3 regions of the Actinoplanes sp. L3-i22 genome follow, and region 1 is predicted to be linked to each of the others. Evidence: riboswitches for the same ligand, from Rfam matches in the RefSeq annotation. Region 1 holds a riboswitch; each other region holds the start of a gene.
The links. A riboswitch is a leader RNA that binds a small molecule or an ion and turns the genes downstream of it on or off. The one in region 1 is predicted to bind cobalamin.
Positions count from the first base shown of each region.

Region 2: linked by a shared signal. The riboswitch ahead of metE (5-methyltetrahydropteroyltriglutamate--homocysteine S-methyltransferase) and the one ahead of L3i22_RS02310 (ribonucleoside-diphosphate reductase subunit alpha) in region 1 are both predicted to bind cobalamin.
Region 3: linked by a shared signal. The riboswitch ahead of bluB (5,6-dimethylbenzimidazole synthase) and the one ahead of L3i22_RS02310 (ribonucleoside-diphosphate reductase subunit alpha) in region 1 are both predicted to bind cobalamin.

Region 1 covers NZ_AP024745.1:499,050-506,820, forward strand. The annotation lists gene L3i22_RS02295 (hypothetical protein) at 1-302, shown strand, start outside; gene L3i22_RS02300 (DUF6346 domain-containing protein) at 348-953, shown strand; gene L3i22_RS02305 (hypothetical protein) at 993-1,439, shown strand; cobalamin riboswitch at 1,486-1,694, shown strand; gene L3i22_RS02310 (ribonucleoside-diphosphate reductase subunit alpha) at 1,828-4,326, shown strand; gene L3i22_RS02315 (ribonucleotide-diphosphate reductase subunit beta) at 4,326-5,321, shown strand; gene L3i22_RS02320 (peptidase) at 5,530-6,312, opposite strand; gene L3i22_RS02325 (VWA domain-containing protein) at 6,312-7,613, opposite strand.
Region 2 covers NZ_AP024745.1:5,324,601-5,332,371, forward strand. The annotation lists gene L3i22_RS23645 (McrB family protein) at 1-328, opposite strand, end outside; gene L3i22_RS23650 (zinc-binding alcohol dehydrogenase family protein) at 447-1,373, opposite strand; gene L3i22_RS23655 (MarR family winged helix-turn-helix transcriptional regulator) at 1,458-1,895, shown strand; cobalamin riboswitch at 2,033-2,246, shown strand; gene metE (5-methyltetrahydropteroyltriglutamate--homocysteine S-methyltransferase) at 2,340-4,577, shown strand; gene L3i22_RS23665 (bifunctional diguanylate cyclase/phosphodiesterase) at 4,664-7,045, shown strand; gene L3i22_RS23670 (beta-ketoacyl synthase) at 6,953-7,771, opposite strand, start outside.
Region 3 covers NZ_AP024745.1:7,774,257-7,782,027, forward strand. The annotation lists gene L3i22_RS34950 (ATP-binding cassette domain-containing protein) at 39-1,016, shown strand; gene L3i22_RS34955 (ABC transporter permease) at 1,013-1,801, shown strand; gene bluB (5,6-dimethylbenzimidazole synthase) at 1,881-2,519, opposite strand; cobalamin riboswitch at 2,554-2,758, opposite strand; gene L3i22_RS34965 (hypothetical protein) at 2,852-3,733, shown strand; gene L3i22_RS34970 (alpha/beta hydrolase) at 3,813-5,273, opposite strand; gene L3i22_RS34975 (DeoR/GlpR family DNA-binding transcription regulator) at 5,356-6,129, opposite strand; gene L3i22_RS34980 (alpha-glucosidase/alpha-galactosidase) at 6,227-7,522, shown strand; gene L3i22_RS34985 (SIS domain-containing protein) at 7,629-7,771, shown strand, end outside.

The DNA of each region.
Region 1 (7,771 bases):
AGCTCGGCGGCAAGTTCGCACTCGTCAGGGCCATCTGTGGTCGCATCAAGGATCTCCTGGAAGAAGCCACCTTCGGGTCGGTGTTCCTCAACTCGGCGAAGCTCGCCGAGGCGGACGGCTACCTCGCGGACAGCGCGGGTCCATGGGCTGCGTACAAAGCGGCATATCACACCTTCGATCATGCCGATGAGGTCGTCTACGGTACGAAGGCGAAGGTTGCCGTGGACGCCTTACGCGAAGGACTCCGGGGCAACAGCATCCAGAACGGCGCCGCCACCGGCGACACCCTGCTGGACAACTGATTCACTCCGCCGGCAGATTCCGATGAATGCTCTTGGAGATGCGCGATGACTGATGAGAATCGGGCGGCCTATCGCAAGCGCCGGATGGCGGAGATGTTGGCCGAGGCCGAAGCCGGCGTGGCTCGTTCCAGGGCTGCCAAGCAGAGGGCCGCGGAGATCGGGCCGGTGATCGAGAGCAGGCGTGGTGGGTGGTTCCGCAATGTTCTCGGCCTTCTGATCATTTTGGCGGTCTCGTTCGTCCTGCTCGCCACGTCGATGACCGTTGCCCGCTTCACCGGTGCGGATTTCGCCGATGCTCGCCGGACGGGCGAGGCGAAGATCGTGAGTTGCGAGCGCCGGGGGCCGGTCAGCCTCAAAGGGTTCGGCTATTACAAAGCATGCTCAGTTTCGATCTCGTGGAGCGGGCGGGCTCGCGTGACGATCGACAAACCCGGGTTCTTCACCGATGAGAAGCCGGGGGATACGTTCACGATCGGCGAGAACACGGGTAGTCGGGGTCGCATCGGGTACTCGCGCGCCGAACTGCCCAGCCGGGGATGGGTGACCTTCATCGCCGCCGTGATCGGCTTTCTGGGCGTAGTGCCGATCCTCCTGCTGCTCGCCATGTTGCGTGACGGACTCCGCGGCCTGTTCCGGCGGCGGCGGGAGTAGTGCGGCTTTTCTGTCGTACCCCCTTGGTTTGATCTCGGCATGGGTGCTTCCGGTTGGAGTTACTACGTCGCGTACCAGCCTGATCTGGGGCGGGCGCTCGACGAGCTGCGCAAGAAGGTCTTCGACGAGGGCGACTACTGGTGGGCCGAGCCACACGAGCTCGGCAAGTCCGCCGCCGACTGTCCGAACCGGCCGCGGACCGAGGAGGAGCTCTGGTCGTCCGAGTCGGTGCAGGAGTGCGGGACCCACTCGATCCTCGACGTGCGCGAGGTGGTGCCGACCCGGTCGAAGGCGACGCTCTGTACCGTCGTCCCGCTCCGGGAGGACGAGATCCTGGCGGCCGCGGGGGTCGTCAAGCTGACCAGGGCGCACGTCGGGGTGATCGAGGATCTTGCCAATGAGCGCTGGCTCGGGCGCTGCGCGGTGCTGCACGACGACGCCGGTAATCCGTCCGAGATCTACTTCTGGGGTTTTTCGGGAGACTGAGTGCGACACACCATATGGCGTTGCGTCGGCTCGGCGAGGCCCATATATAGTGTCGATCGCAGCTGGTTCGGCGCGCCTTCACGGGCGGGCCGAGGCAAGAGGGAATCCGGTGTGAGGCCGGAACTGCCCCGCAGCGGTGAGTGGGAACGACCGCCGTCACACGGCACTGGGCCGCATGGCCTGGGAAGCGACGGCCAGTAGGAACGAGCATGTCGCCCACGAGTCCGAAGACCTGCCAGCGCGCCGCACGCAAACCGTGTGCGGCGGTCGAAGGCCGCGTGGGACGGTCGACGCCTTCGCTTTGCCGTGCGCGCCTGCGGGCCCGTGCGCGAGTGTGGTGTCTTCCTGCGCGGGTTGCGGCCGTGTTGACTCGCGAGGGAAGAGGGCCATGACGCTCACGCCGGAGAAGAGCCCGGAAAAAAGCCTGGACGCGGCCACCGTTCCGGGGCAGCGCCGCCAGGTGATGCAGGTGCGCAAGCGCAACGGCGAGCTGGAGCCGGTCGACGTCAACAAGATCGTCGCCGCGGTCGAGCGGTGGATCACCGGTCTGGACGAGGTCGACCCGCTGCGCGTGGCCACCAAGACCATCAGCGGGCTGTACGACGGCGCCACCACCGAGGAGCTGGACAAGCTCTCGATCCAGACGGCCGCCGAGCTGATCGGCGAGGAGCCGCAGTATTCGCGGCTCGCCGCGCGCCTGCTGATCGACCTGGTCTCGCAGGAGGTCCGCGAGCAGGACGTCACCATGTTCAGCGAGTCGATCGCGCTCGGCCACGCCGAGGGCCTGATCGGCGACGACACGCTGGCGTTCGTCACCGAGCACCGGGACGAGTTGAACGCCGCCATCGACCTCGGCGCGGACCTGCGCTTCGAGTACTTCGGGCTGCGTACCGTCGCCGACCGTTACCTGCTGCGCCACCCGACCAAGCGGATCCCGATCGAGACCCCGCAGTACTGGCTGCTGCGGGTCGCCTGCGGCCTGTCGCAGACCGCGGCCGAGGCGATTGGCTTCTACCGCCTGATGTCGTCGCTGGCGTACCTGCCCAGCTCGCCGACGCTGTTCAACTCCGGCACCCGGCACACCCAGATGTCGAGCTGCTTCCTGGTGGACTCGCCGAAGGACGAGCTGGACTCGATCTACGAGCGGTACCACCAGGTCGCGAAGCTGTCGAAGTTCTCCGGCGGCATCGGCATCGCCTGGTCGCGGGTCCGCGGCCGGGGCGCGCTGATCCGGGGCACGAACGGCAAGTCGAACGGCATCGTCCCGTTCCTGAAGACCCTCGACGCGGGCGTGGCCGCGGTCAACCAGGGCGGCCGGCGCAAGGGCGCGGCCTGCGTCTACCTGGAGCCGTGGCACCCGGACATCGAGGAGTTCCTGGAGCTGCGGGACAACACCGGCGAGGAGTCCCGGCGCACCCACAACCTGAACCTGGCCAACTGGATCCCGGACGAGTTCATGCGCCGCGTCGAGGCCGACGAGGACTGGTCGCTCGTCGACCCGTCGGACGCCCCTGAGCTGCCCGATCTCTTCGGCGAGGAGTTCACCGAGGCCTACCGCAACGCGGAGAAGAAGGCCGTCAAGACGGTCAAGGCCCGGGACCTGTACGGACGGATGATGCGCACCCTGGCGCAGACCGGCAACGGCTGGATGACGTTCAAGGACCGCTCGAACGCGCTGTCGAACCAGACCGGCGCGCCGGGCAACACCATCCACCTGTCGAACCTGTGCACCGAGATCCTCGAGGTGAACTCGGACGACGAGACCGCGGTCTGCAACCTGGGGTCGATCAACCTGGGCGCGCACACCACGGCGGACGGCGTCGACTGGGAGCGGCTGCGCGCGACCGTGCGTACCGCGGTGGTCTTCCTGGACCGGGTCATCGACATCAACTACTACCCGTCGCAGCAGGCGGAGGCGTCGAACCCGCGCTGGCGGCCGGTCGGCCTGGGGCTGATGGGCCTGCAGGACGCGTTCTTCACGCTGCGGCTCCCGTTCGACTCGGCCGAGGCCAAGGAGCTCTCCACCCGGGTCCAGGAGGAGATCCTGCTGACCGCGCTGGAGGCGTCCGCCGGTCTCGCCGAGCAGTTCGGCGCGCACCCGTCGTTCCCGGAGACCCGCGCGGCCAAGGGCGACCTGCACCCCGAGCTGTGGGGCGCCGAGCTGTCGCAGACCGCGCGCTGGGCGTCGGTGAAGACCCGGATCGCGGCCACCGGCCTGCGTAACTCGCTGCTCGTGGCGATCGCGCCGACGGCCACCATCGCGTCGATCGCCGGCTGCTACGAGTGCATCGAGCCGCAGGTCTCCAACCTGTTCAAGCGCGAGACGATGTCCGGCGAATTCCTGCAGATCAACACCTATCTGGTACGGGAGTTGAAGGCCCGCGGGCTGTGGACCGCCCCGATCCGCGAGGCGATCAAGCGGGCCGAGGGGTCGGTGCAGGGCATCACCGAGCTGCCTTCCGACATCAAGGACATTTTCCGTACGGCGTGGGAGCTCCCGCAGCGTGCCCTGATCGACCTGGCCGCGGCCCGCGCGCCGTTCATCGACCAGTCGCAGTCGCTGAACCTGTTCCTGGCCTCGCCGACCATCGGCAAGGTGTCCTCGATGTACCTGTACGCCTGGAAGTCCGGCCTGAAGACGTCGTACTACCTGCGTTCGCGCCCCGCGACCCGGATCCAGCAGGCCACCACCGCGGCGGTCGCCCCGGCCGCGGCCGTGCCGGCAGTGGTGGCCCCGGTCGTCATCCCGGCGCAGACCACCACCCTGGTCGCCAACCCGTCCGGCGCCGGCCAGGTCGCCACGCTGAGCCTGAACCTGCTCGGCGACACCGGCGGCGCGCTCGCCGCGTCCCTTGAGAACCCCGATATCTGTGAGGCCTGCCAGTAATGCTGCTCGACCCTGGAATGGACCTGACCCTGCGGCCGATGAAGTACCCGCACTTCTTCGACCGCTACAAGGACGCCATCAAGAACACCTGGACGGTCGAGGAGGTCGATCTCCACTCCGACCTCGCCGACCTGGCCAAGCTGAGCCCGGCCGAGCAGCACCTGGTGTCCCGGCTGGTCGCGTTCTTCGCCACCGGCGACACGATCGTGGCGAACAACCTGGTGCTCAACCTGTACCAGCACGTCAACTCGCCGGAGGGCCGGCTCTACCTGTCCCGGCAGCTGTTCGAGGAGGCCGTGCACGTTCAGTTCTATCTGAACCTGCTCGACACCTATGTGCCGGACGAGAACGAGCGGTTCGAGGCGTTCGCCGCGATCGACAACATTCCGTCGATCGCGCGTAAGGCCGAATTCTGTTTCAAGTGGATCGACTCGGTCTTCGATCTGCGCAAGCTGGAGACCCGCGAGCACCGGCGGGCGTTCCTGCTCAACGTGATCTGCTTCGCCGCGTGCATCGAGGGCCTGTTCTTCTACGGCGCCTTCGCGTATGTGTACTTCCTGCGCTCCCGCGGTGTCCTGCAGGGCCTCGCCTCCGGCACCAACTGGGTGTTCCGCGACGAGAGCATGCACATGGCGTTCGCGTTCGACGTGGTCGACACCGTCCGGCAGGAGGAGCCGGACCTGTTCGACGCCGAGATGGAGCAGCAGGTCCGCGACATGCTGGCCGAGGCCGTCGAGTGTGAGGTCCAGTTCGCCGAGGACCTGCTCGCCCAGGGCGTCTCCGGGATGTCCCTCGGCGACATGCGCGAATACCTGCAGCACGTGGCCGACCGGCGGCTGCAGGTGCTCGGCATCGCGCCGATGTACGGCAGCAAGAACCCGTTCGCCTTCATGGAGCTGCAGGACGTCCAGGAGCTCTCGAACTTCTTCGAGCGCCGGGTCTCCGCCTACCAGGTCGGCGTGACCGGAAGCGTCAGCTTCGACGACGACTTCTGAGTCGCGGCCGCTGACCACGGGAAAGCCCGGGACCGGTGGAACCGGTCCCGGGCTTTTGTGGTTTTTGCAACCGTGCCCACCCGCGGACGTCGCCCTTGCGGGTCTCGTGTTCTGGGCGCCCCGCGCCCTTGCGAGGCCCGGAAGGGTCCCCGCGGGAGCGACGATCAGTTATTGGCCGCAGCCGTGGCAATGAATCTCTTGAAGTGCATCAGACCCGGCGGCGCCGCCGGGTCAGGGAGAAGCCGAACAGGCCGGTCAGGGCGGCCAGGATGCCGCCGCCGGCGGTCCAGAACCAGCGGCCGGAGAAGTCCGGCAGCCAGTCCAGGCTGAAGCCGCTCTTGTCGGTCTCGGCGCCCGCGGCGGCCGAGGCGGACGGCGCCGGGGTGGTCAGCACGGTGCCCGGCTGGTTGTTCGGCACCAGCGGCTTGGCCAGTTCGCCCTGGTCGGCGTCGAGATCGCCCTTCGCCGTGGTGAGACTGAGGCTGATTTTGAGGGGCAGGCCCAGGTCGGTCTCCGGCACCTGGGTGCTGGACAGCCGCACGTAGTACGTGCCCGGCAGCGGGTCGCCGTCCTGCGGCTCGGCCCACGAGCGCACCTGGCGGATCCGGCAGCCGAGGGTCACCTGGGCGGCGTCCTTCGCGGCGATCGGGCTCTGCTCGCCGGCGACACAGGCCTGCCGGCGGCGCAGCCCGTCGAAGACCTCGACGATCCACGACTCGTCGCCGGTCCGGCCCTTGGCGGGCAGGGTGACCGTGGCGGTGAGGTCCGGGCGCTGGCCGGCCTCCGCGGTGAACTGCCAGTACAGGTAGTCGCCGGTGACCCCGCCGACCTGGACCGCCTGATTCGCGGTGATCGGCACCGCGGTCAGGAACGAGGTGCCGGCGGTGTTCACCGCGGGCGCCGGGGACGGGTCGTCCGCGAACGCGGGGGCCGGGACGGCGGCGATGCCGAAGATCACGGCACCGGCGAGCGCGAGGTGCTTGATCCGCATCAGTTCTCCCTCCAGGTGGCCACCCAGTAGCGGGTGATCCAGCCGGCCAGCACGCCGGCGACCAGTCCGGCGATCGCCAGGACCAGCAGGAACAGGAAGCCGCGGCCCAGGCCGGGGGCGTCCGGGGTGTGCGAGGCGTCGACCAGGTCGATGCTCAGCTCGACCGGCATGCCGGTCGCGGTGTCCACCCGCGAGGAGAACGAGTTGCTGACCACCAGGCAGATCTCGGTGCTCCGGGTGTCGTCGCCGGCCTCGTCGGCGTTGTCCGCGTCCGCCGCCTCGGCCGAGGCCTTGGCGTCCGCCTTCTGCTCGTCGGCGGACCAGCGCAGGCCGGCCGACATCACGTCGGTCCGCCCGTCGCCGGCGTCCAGGCCGCGGACCAGCTCCCGGCCGTCCGCGGTGGCGGCCTTCAGCAGTACGCCGTAGTCCGGGTAGACCGCCCGGTCGATCGCGACGCTCACCGAGGCGCGCAGCTCCTGGTCCGGCGCCACGGCGACCCGGTAGAAGCGGTGCTCGCTGATCTTCTCCCGGTCGGTGTAGACGCCCGGGGCGAGCAGCGGCGCGTTCGCGCAGTCGGCGCTGCCGGTGACGGTGGCCGGCTGGACCGGCGGCGGCACCGCGGCCCGGTCGACGAGTTGCTGGACCCGCTCGGTCAGCTCGGCCTCGCTGTTCGCCGCGGCGTAGGTGCCGCCGGTCGCGGTCGAGATGCAGACCAGCTGCTTGCGGGTCTTCTCGTCGGGGGTCAGGCCGAGCGTGTCGATGACCAGGTGGGTGCCCTGGGCGGCGAGCTGCCGGGCGACCTGGCACGGGTCGGGCGGGGTGCAGGTGTCCTCGCCGTCGGTGATCAGCACGATCCGCCGGCTCGAACCGGTGTCGCCGAGGTCGGCGGCGGCCTCCTTGATCGCCAGGCCGATCGGCGTGTAGCCGGTCGGCTTGAGTGTGGCGATCGCGTTCTTGGCCTGGACCGCGTTGACCGGGCCGATCGGGACGATCTGCTGGGTGTCCTGGCAGGCGGTCTTCTTGTTCTTGCCGGAGTAGGTGGCGCCGAGGACGCGGATGCCGAGCTGGGTGGATGCCGGCAGCGCGTCGACGACCTTGCCGAAGGCGGTCTTGGCCACCGATATCCGGGTCGCGCCGTCGATGTCGGCGGCCGCCATCGAGCCGCTGACATCGAGGACCAGTTCAACCCGGGGTGGTTCGGCGGTCTCGGTTTCGTCGGCGTACGCCGGGGTGGCGCCGAGCAGGGCGGTGGCGCCGATCAATCCAGTCGCCACCACTATGGACAGACGTTTGTGGATCACGCGCCAAGATCATAAACATAGGCGGGGCTCCCGGCTCGATCGCCCCTTGTGGGGGCACATCGTGCCGGGTCGCTACGCGGCTCGGGCGGATTCGGCGCCCGGACCGCGTACCCCTTCCGGCCGCGGCGCTGGTAGCGCGTCCGTCAGCCGGCAGGCCC
Region 2 (7,771 bases), 4.8 Mb from region 1:
TCCGCCCGAGCGTGGCCAGCGCCTCGGGGATGGGCTCACGCCACAGCCGGGTCGTCATCCGGTTGAACGTGGCCGGGTCGGTGCCGAGCTTGCTCATGATCGCGCCGGTGAAGCCCGGGGTGAACCGGTCGAACCGCGCCCGGCCGAGTTTGCCGTGCTGATTTATCAATCGGCCGAGCGCGATGATCCGCTCAGCGTCCATCACCCCGAGCTGTTCGTCGAGAAACGCGCGCACCTGATCCTCGGCGGCGATCCGGGCCGACACGAACTCCGGCCCGAACTGCTCACGGACAGCGGCAATGACCTCGGTGGTCCTGGTGACCGACATCCGCCAGTTCTAGCAGCCCGCCCGGCGACCCGTCATCGGCCGCCCCTGCCCGCCGCTCCCGGAATCCGGGTCGGGCGGATCGAACGTCAGGGTCAGGGTGCTGTGGTGACCGGCCGATTCACGGGACGAAGACCAGCCGGTCGCCGGTCTCCGAGGTCCACTCCCGGCCGATGTCCGCGAGCGGCACGGCCCGCGCCCGCACCTCCAGCCCACCCCCACCCAGCGCCCCGGCGAGCTCCGGCAGCTCGGCCATGAAGTCGCGCGGGCTGACCGACCCGATCCCACTGCCGATGATCCGCAGCCGGGCCGCCCGCAGCGCGACCGACGGCACGGCCGCCACCTCCCCGGCGATCGACCCGATCTGGATCCAGGTCAGCGGGGCCCCGCGATCCGCGCGGGCGGTCAGCATCGGAACCATGGCCCGGGCGGCCGGGTCCCCCCACACGTAGTCGATCACCACGTCGACGTCGGCGGCCCGCTCGATCCGGTCGAAGGTGATCGTCTCGTCCGCGCCGAGGCCGGTCAGCTCCGCGAGCCGGTCGGCGTCGCGCCCGGCGGCGATCACCCGGGCGGCGCCGAACAGCTTGGCGATCTGCACCGCCAACCGGCCCGCGCCGCCGGTCGCGCCCAGGACCAGCACCCGCTGCCCGGGCCGGAAGTCGATGCGCCGGCGCAGGGCGACCCAGGAGGACATCGCCGGGTTCATCCCGGCGGCGATCCGGACCGGGTCGGCGCCGGCCGGCAGCACGATGCTGCGGCGCACGTCGATCACCGTACGGTCGGCGAACGTCCCGAGGTTCGTGTCGTCGAGCGCGGCGTACCGCAGGTCGCCCGCCGGGTCACGCACGACGGCGTCGACGCCCGGCACGATCGGGAACCCGCCGGTGCCGCTGTAGTGCGTGCCGCCGGCCTTGGCCCGGGTCAGGTGGTGCAGGCCGGCGGCGAGCACGTCGACGACCATCTCGTGGTCGCCGGCGGCGACCGGGTCGGGCTGCTCGCGGTAGACCGGCGGAGCGTCGAACGAGGTGAGGACGGCGGCGTGCATGAGAACCTCCACGAAAGATAGGTGGGATTACCAACTAATCCGAGGATGGTTGGTAATCCCACCTATGTCAACTAGGGTGTGGGCATGACGTCGGACGCCGTGGTGGACGCGCTGGTCCGCAGCTGTTTCCAGGTGATGGGCGTGCTGACCCGGATCGGCGCGGAGAACGACCTGTCCCTGACCCAGCTGCGCGTGCTCGGCATCCTGCGCGACCGCCGTGCCCGGGTCACCGACCTGGCCCTGTTCCTGGGCGTGGACAAGTCGTCGATGTCCGGGCTGATCGACCGCGCCGAGCGCCGCGGGCTGATCGGCCGCGACCGGAATCCCGGCGACCGGCGGGCGACGGACGTGTTCCTGACCCCGGCCGGGATCGAGCTGACCGGGCGCCTCTACGCCGACGTCCGCCGCGCCCTGGAGCCGGCGACCCGCGAGCTCGACGCGGAGCAGCAGCGGACCCTGGTCACGCTGCTCGACCCGATCCTGATCGGCTCGGCCGGCCCCGGTCCGCTGAGTCCCGCCTGACGCCGGCGAACTTCAGGAAACAATCTTCGATTCGGTACGGACACAGCCCGCCCGCGTCGACCAGGATTCAACCCAGGTTCCTAGGATGCTCTAGCGGGTGTCGCGTGGCACACGGGGGATCGATCGGCTCCGACGCTAGGATGACCGGCAGTGCTGGTTCGCCCCGTCAGCCAGACGGCGGCGTCGTAAGAGGGAACCTGGTGCGAGACCAGGACTGCCCCGCAGCGGTGAGTGGGAACGAAAGCCGTCATCAAGCACTGGACCGCGAGGTCTGGGAAGCGACGGCCGGTAGGCGACCGGAAACGGTCCTGCCCGCGAGTCCGAAGACCTGCCAGCGCCGCGCCCGCCGTCCGGCGGGCGCCGCCGGCGGTCCCTCGGGAGGACCCAGGGGCCGAAGCCCTCCTTCCGTGTGCCCGCCGGGCACTTCGAGGGAAGGAACCCCCTGTGAGCACCGCATTCGGTCAGAGCACCGTGCTCGGCTATCCGCGCATCGGCGCGAACCGTGAGCTGAAGAAGGCCGTCGAGGCCTACTGGGCCGGCACGATCGACGAGGCGGCGCTGGCGTCGACCGCCGCCGGGCTGCGCGCCGAGGTGTGGCAGCAGCTGCGCAACGCCCGTCTCGACGCGATCCCGTCGAACACGTTCTCCTACTACGACCACGTGCTGGACACCGCGGTCGCGGTCGGGGCGATCCCGGCCCGGTTCCGCCGGCTGGAGCTGCCCGCGCTGGACACCTACTTCGCGATGGCGCGCGGTGTCGACGCCGAGCCCGCGCTCGAACTGACCAAGTGGTTCGCCACGAACTACCACTACCTGGTGCCCGAGATCGACCCGGAGACGATCTTCACCCCCAACCCCGCAAAACCGATTGCCGAGTACGCCGAGGCCCGCGCCCTGGGCATCGAGACCCGTCCCGTGCTGGTCGGCCCGGCCACGTTCCTGCTCCTGGCGAAGGGGCCGGATCCGTTCGCCCGCCTCGACGACCTGCTCGACACGTACGCGCAGATCCTGACCGCGCTGGCCGAGGCCGGCGTCGCCTGGGTCCAGCTGGACGAGCCGGCCTACGTCGCCGACCGGACGCCGGCCGAGATCGACGCCCTGCGGCACGCCTACACCCGGCTCGGCGAGGTGGAGCACCGGCCGCGGATCTTCGTCGCCACCTACTTCGGGGAGCTCGGCGACGCCCTGCCGGCGCTGCTCGACACCCCGATCGAGGCGCTCGGCCTGGACCTGGTCGCCGGCCCGGGCAACCTGGAACGGCTGGCCGCGTCCGGGCCGCTGGCCGGGCGGACGATCGTGGCCGGGCTGGTGGACGGGCACAACATCTGGCGCACCGACCTGCGCCGGGCGGTGGCCACCGGCGCGACCGTGACCGCGCTCGCCGACCACGTCGCCGTGTCGTCGTCGTGCTCGCTGCTGCACGTGCCGGTCGACCTGTCCGTGGAGACGCGGCTGGACCCGGAGCTGTTCGCGCGACTGGCGTTCGCCCGGCAGAAGGTCGACGAGGTGGTGCTGCTCGGCAAGGCCCTGCGCGACGGGACCGCGCACCTGCCGGCGCCGCTGCCGGCGACGCCCGCGGCGTGGCGCGATGACGCCGTACGGGCAAATCTTGCGGCCCTGACCGCGGCGGACCGTGAGCGAGGGGAATATGCGCAGCGTGCGGCTGCGCAGCAGGCGCGGCTGAAGCTGCCGGCGTTGCCGACCACGACGATCGGGTCGTTCCCGCAGACCGCCGAGCTGCGGGCGGCGCGGGCCGGGCTGCGGGCCGGCACGCTCGACGCGGCCGGGTACGAGCAGCGGATGCGCGCCGAGGTCGAGCACGTGATCCGGCTGCAGGAGCAGCTCGGGCTGGACGTGCTCGTGCACGGCGAGCCGGAGCGCAACGACATGGTGCAGTACTTCGGCGAGCGGCTCGCCGGGTTCGCCGCGACCGATCTCGGCTGGGTGCAGTCCTACGGGTCGCGGTGCGTGCGGCCGCCGATCATCTTCGGTGACGTGGCCCGCCCGGCGCCGATGACCGTGGCCTGGTCGAGCTACGCCCAGTCACTGACGGCGAAGCCGGTCAAGGGCATGCTGACCGGCCCGGTCACGATTCTGGCCTGGTCGTTCGTGCGCGCCGACCAGCCGCTGGCGGCGACCGCCGACCAGGTGGCGCTCGCGCTGCGCGACGAGTGCCGGGACCTGGAGGCCGCCGGGATCCGGGTGATCCAGGTGGACGAGCCGGCGCTGCGCGAGACGCTGCCGCTGCGCCGGGCCGACCAGCAGGCCTACCTGGAGTGGGCGGTCGGCGCGTTCCGGCTGGCGACCGGCGGGGTCGCCGACGACACCCAGGTGCACACGCACCTGTGCTACTCGGAGTTCGGCGAGGTGATCACCGCGATCGACGCCCTCGACGCGGACGTGACAAGCATCGAGGCGTCCCGCTCGAAGATGGAGATCCTCGGCGACCTGGCCGCGATCGGGTACGGCCGGGGCGTCGGGCCGGGCGTCTGGGACATCCACTCGCCGCGGGTGCCCGCGCACCGGGAGGTGGTCGAGGCGCTGCGGCGCGCGGTCGCGGCGGTCCCGGCGCGGCGGCTGTGGGTGAACCCGGACTGCGGGCTCAAGACCCGCGGTTATGCCGAGGTGGAGGCGTCGCTGCGGCGCCTGGTCGCGGCGGCCGCCGAGGTCCGCGGCAGCTGAACCACCGGGGCGAAACCACCTGATGTGCTGCCGGTTTCGTCCGTACGACTGATCCGCCGCATCGATTCGTGCCGTTCAGTGGCCCAGTGTCTGAATCTTGGTCGTCATCGGCGGGGCCGGCCGGCGGCGTGGTCCCGGCCTGGCGGCCGACCGGGACCCTGCTCCTGGCCGGCGCCATGGTCGTGGTGGCCGCGGTCTGGTTCTCGATCGGACTGGATCACCGCATCCCGTCGCTGGCCGGCTGGCTGCCGTTGTCCGTGGCGGTGCCGAACGCGGCGGTCGCCTCGTGGCGCGCCGCCGGCCAGGGCCGGGCCATGTGGCGGTACGTGTCGGTCGGCATCGCGCTGATCGGCCTGGGCGCCGCCGGGAACGCCTACGACTACTTCAGCGGACGGCAGCAGGGCCAGCACATCAGCGGCGTGACCGCCGGGATCTACGTGTCCGGGCTGCTGGTGATGCTGCTGGGCCTGCTGCGGGTGCCCGGCACCCGGCGTCCCCGGACCGAGTGGACCCGCTTCGGGCTCGACACCGCGACCGGCATCGTCACCGTGCTGACCTTCTGCTGGCACCTGATGTCCCCGCACTGGCACGGCTGGGTCAGCGGCGACATCGGCGGCGCGATCACCCTGCTGATCCTGCTCGCGGCCGGGTTCATCTGCGTCTTCGCGTTCATCAAGGTGGCGTTCACCGGGACCGGCCCGATCGACCGGCGGGCCCTGCACCTGATGGCGCTGACCGGCGCGGTCGGTGCGGCCGGCGGCGCGCTGGCTCCGCTGCTGGCGTCGCGTCCGTATCTGAACACCGCGCACGTGCTGCTCCCGACCACCTGCCTGTGCCTGTGCGTCGCCGCCGACCGGCAGTCGCGGGCCACCCGGGCGGGCCGGTCGGTGCCGCGCCCGGCGAGTCGCCGGCTCAGCCTGACGCCGTACGCGGCGGTGCTGGCCACCGGTGGGCTGCTGCTGTACGGGACGGCCACCCACGCGCCGGGGCTGCTGGTCGTCGCGGCCGGATCGGTGACCGTGGCGACGCTTGTCGCGATCCGCCAGCTGGTCGCGTTGCGCGACAACCTGCTGCTGCTCGACGACCTCGACGCCCGCCAGCGCGAGCTGGTCCACCAGGCGACCCACGACGTGCTGACCGGGCTGCCGAACCGGACCGTCCTGACCCGGGAGATCGACGCCGCGCTGGCCGGCGGACCGGAGGGGATCAGTGCCGCCCTGATCGATCTGGACGACTTCAAGGAGATCAACGACGACCTCGGGCACGCGGTGGGGGACGCCCTGCTGGTGGCGGTGGCCGGCCGGCTCGCCGAGCACCTGCCGGCCACCGCGGTCGTCGCCCGGCTCGGCGGTGACGAGTACGCGCTGCTGCTGCGCGCCGGCGACCACAGCGCGATCCTCGACCGGCTCGCCGAGCGGCTGCGCCTGCCGTTGCGCGCGGCCGGCCACGAGCTGGTCGTCGAGGCCAGTGTCGGGCTGGCGCCGGCCCGCGCCGGGGACGGCGCCGACGAGCTGCTGCGCCGCGCCGACGTGGCGATGTACGAGGCGAAGAGCCGGGGTAAGGGGCGCCGCGCCGGGTACACCGCCGAGCTGGACCAGCGCACCACCGAACAGTCGCGCCTCTCCGCCGACCTGCGCGCGGCGTTGCGCACCGACCAGCTGTACCTGCGGTACCAGCCGATCGTGTCGATGCCCGGTGGCGAGCTGTTCGGCGTCGAGGCCCTGGTCCGCTGGACCCATCCGGAGCGGGGCCCGGTCGCTCCGGCCGTGTTCGTCCCGGCGGCCGAGCGCACCGGCCTGATCGTCCCGCTCGGCGCCTGGGTCCTGGAGCAGGCCTGCCGTCAGGCGGCCGCGTGGCGGGCGCAGCTCGGTGCCGCCGCGCCGAAGACGGTGACGGTCAACGTGTCGGCCCGGCAGCTGCGCGAGGCCGACTTCGCCGCCGAGGTCGGTGCGGTCCTGCACCGGACCGGCCTGCCCGCACACGTCCTCACCGTCGAGGTGACCGAGACCGCGGTCTTCGACGGTGGCGCGGCCCTGGCCGAGCTGAAGGCGATCGCGGCGCTCGGGGTGAACATCGCGCTCGACGACTTCGGCACCGGCCACTCGTCGCTGAGTCTGCTGCGGACCTGCCCGGCCGACATCCTCAAGGTCGACAAGTCGTTCGTCGACGACATCACCGTGGGCGGCCAGCACGCCGTGGTCACCGCCGCCCTGATCCACATCTGTGACGGGCTGGGCCTGCGGGCGGTGGCCGAAGGTGTCGAGACGGCCGAGCAGGCCGAGGAGCTGCAGCGGCTCGGGTACCGGTACGCGCAGGGGTATCACTACGCGTGGCCGCTGCCGGCCGCGGAGATCCCCGCGTATCGGCCGCCGGCGTCATGGGCGGCGCAGGGCGAGCACCGCGTTGTGGCCGCCGAAGCCGTAGGACATGCTCAGGGCCACCGCGGCCGGCCCGGGTTCGGGCAGTGACCGCGCCCGCTCCAGCACCAGGTCGACGTCGTCGTCGACCGTCCGGGTCCCGGCGGTGGGCGGCACCACCCGGTGATGCACCGTCAGGGCGGCGATGACCGCCTCGACCCCGCCGGCCGCCCCCTGGAGATGGCCGAGCGCCCCCTTGGGCGCGGTCACCGGCGGCCGGTGACCGAAGAGGTCCCGCAGCAGCGCGGCCTCCACCGCGTCCCCGAGCACCGTCGACGTGGCGTGGGCGTTGACGTGCACCACGTCGGCCGGCTCGGCGCCGGCGTCGGCCAGCGCCTTGTGCACGGCGATGCGCACGCCGGCGCCGTCCGGCCGCGGCGCCACCATGTGGAACGCGTCCGAGGACAGCCCGTAGCCGGCGACCTCGCAGTAGACCCGGGCGCCGCGCGCGCGGGCGTGCCCGGCCGATTCGAGGATCAGGAGGCCGGCGCCCTCGCCGAGGACGAAGCCGTCGCGGTCCCGGTCGAACGGGCGGGACGCCCGCTCGGGGCTCCGGGCCGGGGTCATCGCCCGCATCGCGGCCAGCCCGGCGATCGCGGCGGGGTTGAGGAAGCCCTCGGTGCCGCCGGCGATCGCGACGTCCACGTGCCCGAGCCGGATCCGGTCCAGCGCGACCGCGATCGCCTCGGTGCCGGACGCGCAGGCCGAGCTGACGGTGCGGGCCTCGCCCCGGACGTCGAGGTCCATGGCGACGGCGGACGCCGGGCTGCTGGGCAC
Region 3 (7,771 bases), 4.7 Mb from region 1:
GGCCGGCGATAGCCCCTGCCCAAAAATGGGAGACGCGAATGACCGCGACAGTCACCACCCGGCCCGCCGTCTCGGTGGCCGGCCTGCGCAAGACGTTCGGCACCAAGACCGTCCTCGACAACATCGACCTGACCGTCACCGAGGGGACCGTGTTCGCCCTGCTCGGCCCGAACGGCGCCGGCAAGACCACGATGGTCCGGATCCTCGCCACCCTGCTGCCGGCCGACGGCGGCTCGATCCGGGTGGCCGGGCACGACCTGGCCCGGGACCCCGACGGGATCCGTGCAGCGATCGGCCTGACCGGCCAGTTCTCCGCGTTCGACCGGCTGCTGACGGTCCGGGAGAACCTGCGGCTGATGGCGAACCTGCACCGGCTCGGCAAGGCCGAGGGCGGCCGCCGGGTGGACGCCCTGATCGAGCGGTTCGACCTGGCCGAGTCGGCGAACAAGCCGGTGTCGCTGCTCTCCGGCGGCCAGCAGCGCCGCCTCGACCTGGCGATGACCCTGGTCGGCAACCCCCGGCTGATCTTCCTGGACGAGCCCACCACCGGCCTCGACCCGCGCAGCCGGCACACCATGTGGCAGATCGTCCGCGGCCTGGTCGCCGAGGGCGTCACGGTCTTCCTCACCACCCAGTACCTGGACGAGGCGGACGAGCTCGCCGACCGGATCGCGGTGCTCGACCACGGCCGGATCGTCGTCGAGGGCACCCCGGACGAGCTGAAGCGCCGGATCCCGGGCGGGCACCTGCGGCTGCGCTTCGCCGACCCGGCGGCGCTGCAGGCGGCGGCCTCGGTGCTGGACGGCACGCAGCGCGACGACGAGGCGCTGACCCTGCAGGTGTCCAGCGACGGCGGCGTGGCCTCGCTGCGCACGGTGCTGGCCACGCTGGACCGGGCCGGCGTCGAGCCGGCCGACCTGACCATCCACACCCCGGACCTGGACGACGTGTTCTTCGCCTTCACCGGCGCGCCCGCCACCACCCCTGCCGAGCACGAGGACGAGGAGACCCGATGACCACCCTGGCGCACACCATCACCGACTCGCGGACCATGTTCCAGCGGCAGTTGCTGCACCTCAAGCGCTACCCGTCACTGACCCTGATGCTGATCGGGCTGCCGGTGATCTTCCTGCTGCTCTTCGTCTACGTGTTCGGCGGCACGCTCGGCGCCGGGCTGGGCAGCGGCGGCGGCCGGTCCGCGTACGTGAACTACCTGTCCCCCGGCATCCTGCTGTTCACCATCGCCGGCGCGGTGGCCGGCACCGCGATCTCGGTGGCGATGGACATGAACGAGGGCATCGTCGACCGGTTCCGCAGCATGGCCATCGCCCGCGCGTCGCTGCTGACCGGGCACGTCCTGGGCAGCCTGGTGCAGATCTTCATCGCCCTGTTCTTCGTGCTCGGCATCGCGCTGGCGATCGGCTTCCGCCCGAACGCCACCCCGGTCGAATGGCTGGCCACCGTCGGCATGCTGCTCGCGATCTCGTTCGCGCTGACCTGGCTGGCGGTCGCGCTCGGCATGGTCGCCGACAGCGTCGAGACGGCCAGCAACACCCCGATGATCCTGAGCCTGCTGCCGTTCCTGGGCAGCGGTTTCGTCCCCACCGAGACGATGCCGGCCGGCCTGCGCCAGTTCGCCGAGTACCAGCCCTTCACCTCGATGATCGAGACCCTGCGCGGCCTGCTGCTCGGCACCGGCATCGGCAACAGCGCCTGGATCGCCCTGGCCTGGTGCACCGGCATCTCGGCCCTCTCCTACCTGTGGGCCAAACGCAAATACAACCAAAGAGCCACCCATTAAAAACACCATTGCGACGGTACGGCGGTAGCCCCGCCCCGAGGCCCAGCCGGAACCTCCCGGCTGGGCCTCGCACCCGCGGTCAGTCCCGCCCCGGGCCACCCCACCGGTCCTCGTGCCGGGCGAGCCGCAGTGGCCGCCGGCTCCGCCACCCGTGCCGTTCCAGGTCCGGGACCTCCGGCACCCGGCTCACCGGTCCCAGGCACAGCCAGGCGACCGGCCGGATGCCGTCCGGGATGCCGAGCAGTCCCCGCAGGAACTCCTCGCGGTAGAACGACACCCAGCCCACGCCCAGGTCCTCGGCCGTCGCGGCCAGCCACAGGTTCTGGATGGCCAGGCACACCGAGTAGAGCCCGGCGTCGGCGATCGCATGCCGCCCCAGAACCGCGGGACCCCCGCGCTCCGGGTCATAGGTCACCACGATCGACAGCGTCGACTCCAGCACCCCGTCGATCTTGATCCGGGCGAACCGGGCGGCCGCCTCCGGCTCCAGGGACGCGGCGAACACGTCCCGCTCCGACCGCACGTGCTGGTGAAACGCCTCCCGCAACCCCCGGTCCCGGACGACGACGAAGTCCCACGGCTGGGACATGCCGACACTGGGCGCGGCGTGCGCGGCGGTCAGGATCCGGTCCAGCACCGCCGCCGGCACCGGCCCACCGGTGAACTCGCCCCGGACATCACGGCGGCGGTGAACGATCTCGTACAGGTCGTGCGTCATGGCAGGCTCCCGCTGCGCTCGGCCCCGGGCATGCCGGGGCGATCAGGCGCGAGGCCGGTCTTCGGACTCCCGGATCGTCACCTCACCGCCCGCCTTCCCAGCCGTCCCCGGCCAGTGGCTACGCGCGAACGCGTATGGGCGGCAGCTCCCCGGTCACCGCGGCGGGCCCGTGCCGGATTCCCACCGGCTTCCCAGATTCTCCCCACCAGCGGCGGGGCACCTCGCAACAGTTCATGCCGTCGCCGACCCTATCGCCCCCGCAGAGCCGCCTCCGGGGACCGCCGGTCCCGGCCGTAAAATCCGGCCGATCACCACCCTGCCGGGAAGGCCGCATGCACCTCTACGGCTACGACGAACAGCCAGTGACCCCTGTCGACGAGTGGCTTGATCCGGAGCGTCTGATGAAGACCTTCGGCGTCGACCGCGCGGCCGCCGATCGCATCATCGAGGAAGAACGCGATCGCCCTTGTCCGTCGAGCACGGAATTGGCGGTCGACGGGTCGTACCTGTTCGAGGAAAAAGCATTCTGGCCGGCCCACCTGTCCTATACCGTCGGCGAGGAAACGGCTGCCGAGCCGGCTTTCGGTCTTTCCTGGGCCGACATCGAGAGCATCGGTCGACCGCTGATCGAGCGTCCCGATCGGTGGCCGGCATTTACCGTGCCCCTTCCGCGCGGCGGGGTGATCCTCATCATCCACCGGACGCAGGTGCCCCGGTCCTTGGGCCGAGGCGGCAGATGGGTGCGGCGTAAAGCGGAACACCACATGGAGTTCTGGCTCGCTCCCCCGAGCGGCGACGGCATGCTTCTGGCCGATGTGTCGGCTGAGCGCCTGGGGCCGGGCCTGCGCTGGCCGGAGCTCAAAGGCATCGCTCAGGCCGGCGCGCCGGATCGCCGGGAGATCGCCCGCCGGCTTCTGCTGCTGGCGCCGATCCTCGGCGACAAGGAGCAGAGCGACGAAGCCGTCGCCTGGTTCGCCCGGGCATTGTCGCTCATGGGCGGACTCGACCGGCTGTCAATGCCGGTCCGCCGCGCCGCCGACGGACTCGCGAACGGCAATGAACTGTTCGGATACGCGAGCTGGCGGCACGACGACGACATCTGGATCTGCGACGGCATCGACAGCGCCAGAAATCCGGCCGGCCACCTCGCCCTGCCGCCCCGGGACCTCCGGCGAGCCGGCGAAACGCTGCAATCCCTGGTCGAGAATCCCTAGGATTCGCCGGCGCGGGCCACAAAGCCGCGAGATCAGCCCGGTGGTCCAGCCGACACCGGTCGGCTGGACCACCGCATGGTCAGGCGGGGCAGGTCACATCGTGCGCCGGGCGGGTGCCGTCGGTCAGGAACGCGGTCACCCAGGCGTCGCCGCAGGGGTTTCCGTTCTCCAGGTAGGAGCCGTGGCCACCCGCGTCCACGGCGACCATCCGGGCGCGGTCGCCGAAGGCGGTGCGCAGGTTCAGCGCCTTGCGATAGGGCGTGGCCGGATCCCGCAGGTTCTGCACGAGCAGCACGTTCGACGGACCGTCCGGGGTGACCCGCACCGGCGGCTCGACCGGGGCGGGCGAGAACGCGCAGGTGTAGATGTTGACCGGCATGCCGGCCGTGAGCGGGAACGCCTGCCGGTTCGCCGACACCCCTGCGGCGTACGACCGGATGTCCCGCGGCCAGCGCACGTCGTGGCAGATCGTCGCGTTCAGCACCGCGAACGTGTTCTGCAGCGCCGCCTCGGGCGCGGCCCCGGTCGGCGGCAGCGGGCCACCCGCGAGCGCCGCACTCATCAGCCCGGCCAGCTGCGGGAACCGCGAATCCGAGTAGAGCCCGTTGAGCAGGTTCGACCGCAGCGTGTTCCCGTCCAGCACCGGCGGATCGGCTCCGGTCCACGGCAGCGGTTCCCGGTCCAGCGAATCGGCCAGCCGCAGGTAGGTGCCACGCACCGCCGCCGGGTCGACGCCGAGGTGGTACTGGCCGTCGCGGGCGGCGGCCCAGGCCGCGAAGTCCGGGAACCGGTCCTCGACCCCGATCGCGTAGTTCGCCGCCCAGCCCCGTTCGACCAGCTCAGGATCCGGGTCGTCGTTGCTGTCGAGCACCACGCGATCGGTGTGGGCGGCGAACATCGTGGCGTAGACCGCGCCCACGTAGGTGCCGTAGGAGACGCCCCAGTAGGAGATCCGCCGCTCGCCGAGCGCCTGCCGGATCGCGTCCAGGTCGCGAGCCTCGTTCCGGCTGCTGATGCTGTCGTAGACCGGCCCGCCGTTGTCCGCGCAGGCCGCGGCCGCCCGCCGGGACCAGTCCACGGTCGGCGTGATGTCGCCGCCCGCGCCGGGCCACGGCATGATCCGGGTCTGGGTGATGTCAGCCGGCTGCAGACCGCACGAGACCAGCGCGCTCGCCCCCACCCCGCGCGGGTCGAAGGAGACCAGGTCGTAGCGATCGAGAACGGACTGCGGCAGCTTGCCCACATAGGCGCTGGGCCGGTTGACGCCGGAGTTGCCCGGGCCGCCGGGGATCAGCACCAGCACCCCGCGGCGCAGGCCGGGCGCGGCCGTCCGGAGGCGGGAGATCGCCAGGTCGAGGCGCGGCCCGCCGGGCCGGGCGTAGTCGACCGGGACGGACACCGTGCCGCACTCCTGGCGCGGATCGACGGCAGCGGACGCCGGGCAGGCCGACCAGGCCGGGCCGGGTGGGGTGGCGGACCAGGCCGGCACCGGCACCGCGAGGCCGGTACTGACGAGAGCGGCGATCAAGACCGTTTTCATACGGTCGAGCCTCGTCACCCGATCGCCCGGGGTCGATAGACCTGGCTCCCCGCCGATGGTCGGGCTAACCCCACCACGGACCTCAGGACGCGATGATCACCTCGGTGCCGGTACGGCGGATCGCGTCGATGCCGGCCGGGTCCGCGCTGGCGTCGGTGACCAGCGTGGCCACGTCGGTGACCGGGCAGATGCCGGCCAGGCAGACCTTGCCCACCTTGGAGCCGTCGGCGACCACGATCACCCGGTCGGCGCGGCGGATCATCGTGGCGTTGGTGTTCGCCTCGATCTCGTCGTGGGTGGTCAGGCCGCCGCGGGCGCTGATCCCGTCGACGCCGACAACCGCGACCGCCATGTTCAGCCCCTGCAGCGCGTGGTCCGCGATCGGCCCGACCAGCTCGTACGACTGGGTCCGGGACACCCCGCCCGTCATGATCAGTTTCAGCCGGGGGCGCAGCGCCAGCTCGGACGCGATGTTGAGGGCGTTGGTCACCACGGTCAGGTCGACGCGCTCGGCGAGCAGCCGTGCGAGCAGGTGCGTGGTGGTGCCGCCGGTCAGACCCAGGGTGAGCGGGCCCTTCGGGAGCAGCCCCGCGACCGTACGGGCAATGAGGGTTTTCTCTTCCCGGTGTTGACCTGTGCGGTAACGGACCGGCAGCTCGTAGGCGACGTCGACGGCGACCGCGCCGCCGTGGGTCCGCGAGAGCAGCCGCTGGTCCTCGAGGATCTGCAGGTCACGCCGGATGGTGGCGGCCGAGACGGCGAACTCGTCGGCGAGGTGGCCGGCGTCGACCGACCCGGTGGCGGTGACCCGTTCGAGGATGGCCGACACTCGGTCGGCGCGACGCAGAGACGACATGGAACCTTCCGAAGTCCGGTGATCAAACGCGCATTCAATATAGTTCGTTTCCGAGCGATCCTTGCACGAGCGTGCAGGCGGCCCCGAGACTCCTCCCATGACCGTGATCGCTTTCCTGGGCGCGGGCAGCGTGGTGTTCACCCGCGAGCTCCTGGCCGACATCCTCTCCTTCGACGAGTTACGCGGCGTCACGCTGGCCCTGCACGACATCGACCCCGAACGACTGGAGACGGCGGAGCTGATCGCCCGCCGTACCGCGTCGCAGTTGAATGCGACGCCGAAGATAACCGCCCACCTGGACCGGAGGCAGGCCCTGGACGGGGCCGACTTCGTGATCAACGCGATCCAGGTCGGGATGTACGCCGCGACCGTGCGCGACTTCGAGATCCCGGCGAAGTACGGCCTGCGCCAGACCATCGCCGACACGCTCGGCGTCGGCGGGATCTTCCGCGCGCTGCGCACCTTCCCGGTGCTGGACGGGATCGCCGCGGACATCCGCGCGATCTGCCCGGACGCCTGGCTGCTCAACTACACCAACCCGATGGCGATGAACGTCGCCTACCTGGGCGCGATCGCCCCCGACCTGAACGTCGCCGGGCTCTGCCACTCGGTCTTCTGGACCGTGCACGACCTGGGCGCACTGCTCGGCGTGCCGCACGAGGAGATCGACTACACCGGCGCCGGGGTGAACCACCAGGCCTGGCTGCTGCGCTTCGAGCATCGAGGGGAGTCGCTCTATCCGCGGCTCGACGAGCTGCTCGACCGGGACCCGGAGTTGCGGCGGCGGGTCCGAATGGACATGTACCGGCGGCTCGGCTGGTTCCCGACCGAGACCAGCGAGCACTCCTCCGAGTACGTGCCGTGGTACCTGCGCCACGACAGCGAGATCGACCGCCTGCGCATCCCGGTCGGCGATTATCTCGGCATCAGCGCGGACAACGTCGCCCAGTACCACCAGACCCGGCGTGGCCTGCTGGCCGGCGAGCCGCTGGATCTGACCCGCGAGGCCACCGAGTATGCCCCGCAGGTCATCCACAGCATGGTCACCGGCACCCCGCGCCGCATCCACGCAAACCTCATCAACAAGGGATTGATTTCCAACCTTCCTGAGGGGTACGCCGTGGAGGTCCCGTGCCACGTCGGAGCCGACGGGCTCCACCCGGAACCGGTCGGCGACCTGCCGCTGCAGTGCGCCGCGCTCAACCGGACGTTCGTCAGCGTCGGCGAGCTGACCGTTCGCGCGGCGGTCGACGGCGATCCCCGGATGGTCCGGCAGGCCGCGATGACCGATCCGAACACCGCCGCGAGCCTGACCGTGGACGCGATCTGGGAGCTGTGCGACGAGCTGACCGCGGCCCACGGCGACCTGATCCCACCGGCGCTGCGCGGCTGACCGGCCGGCGCCGGGCGGCCGCGGTGATGATCAAGCGCGCATCCTGGAATGCTCGTTTGCTGCGCGCATCTTGCAAAGCGATCACAAACGAGCATAATCCACGAGCATGAATAACACGCTCGCCGAGGTCGCCAGCCAGCCCGAGGTGTGGCGGCGGACCGCGCCGCTCGCCTCCCTGGCCCGGCAGGAACTGGCCGCGCCGGGAGAACGGATGTTGCTGCTCGGCTGCGGCACGTCGTGGTTCGTCGC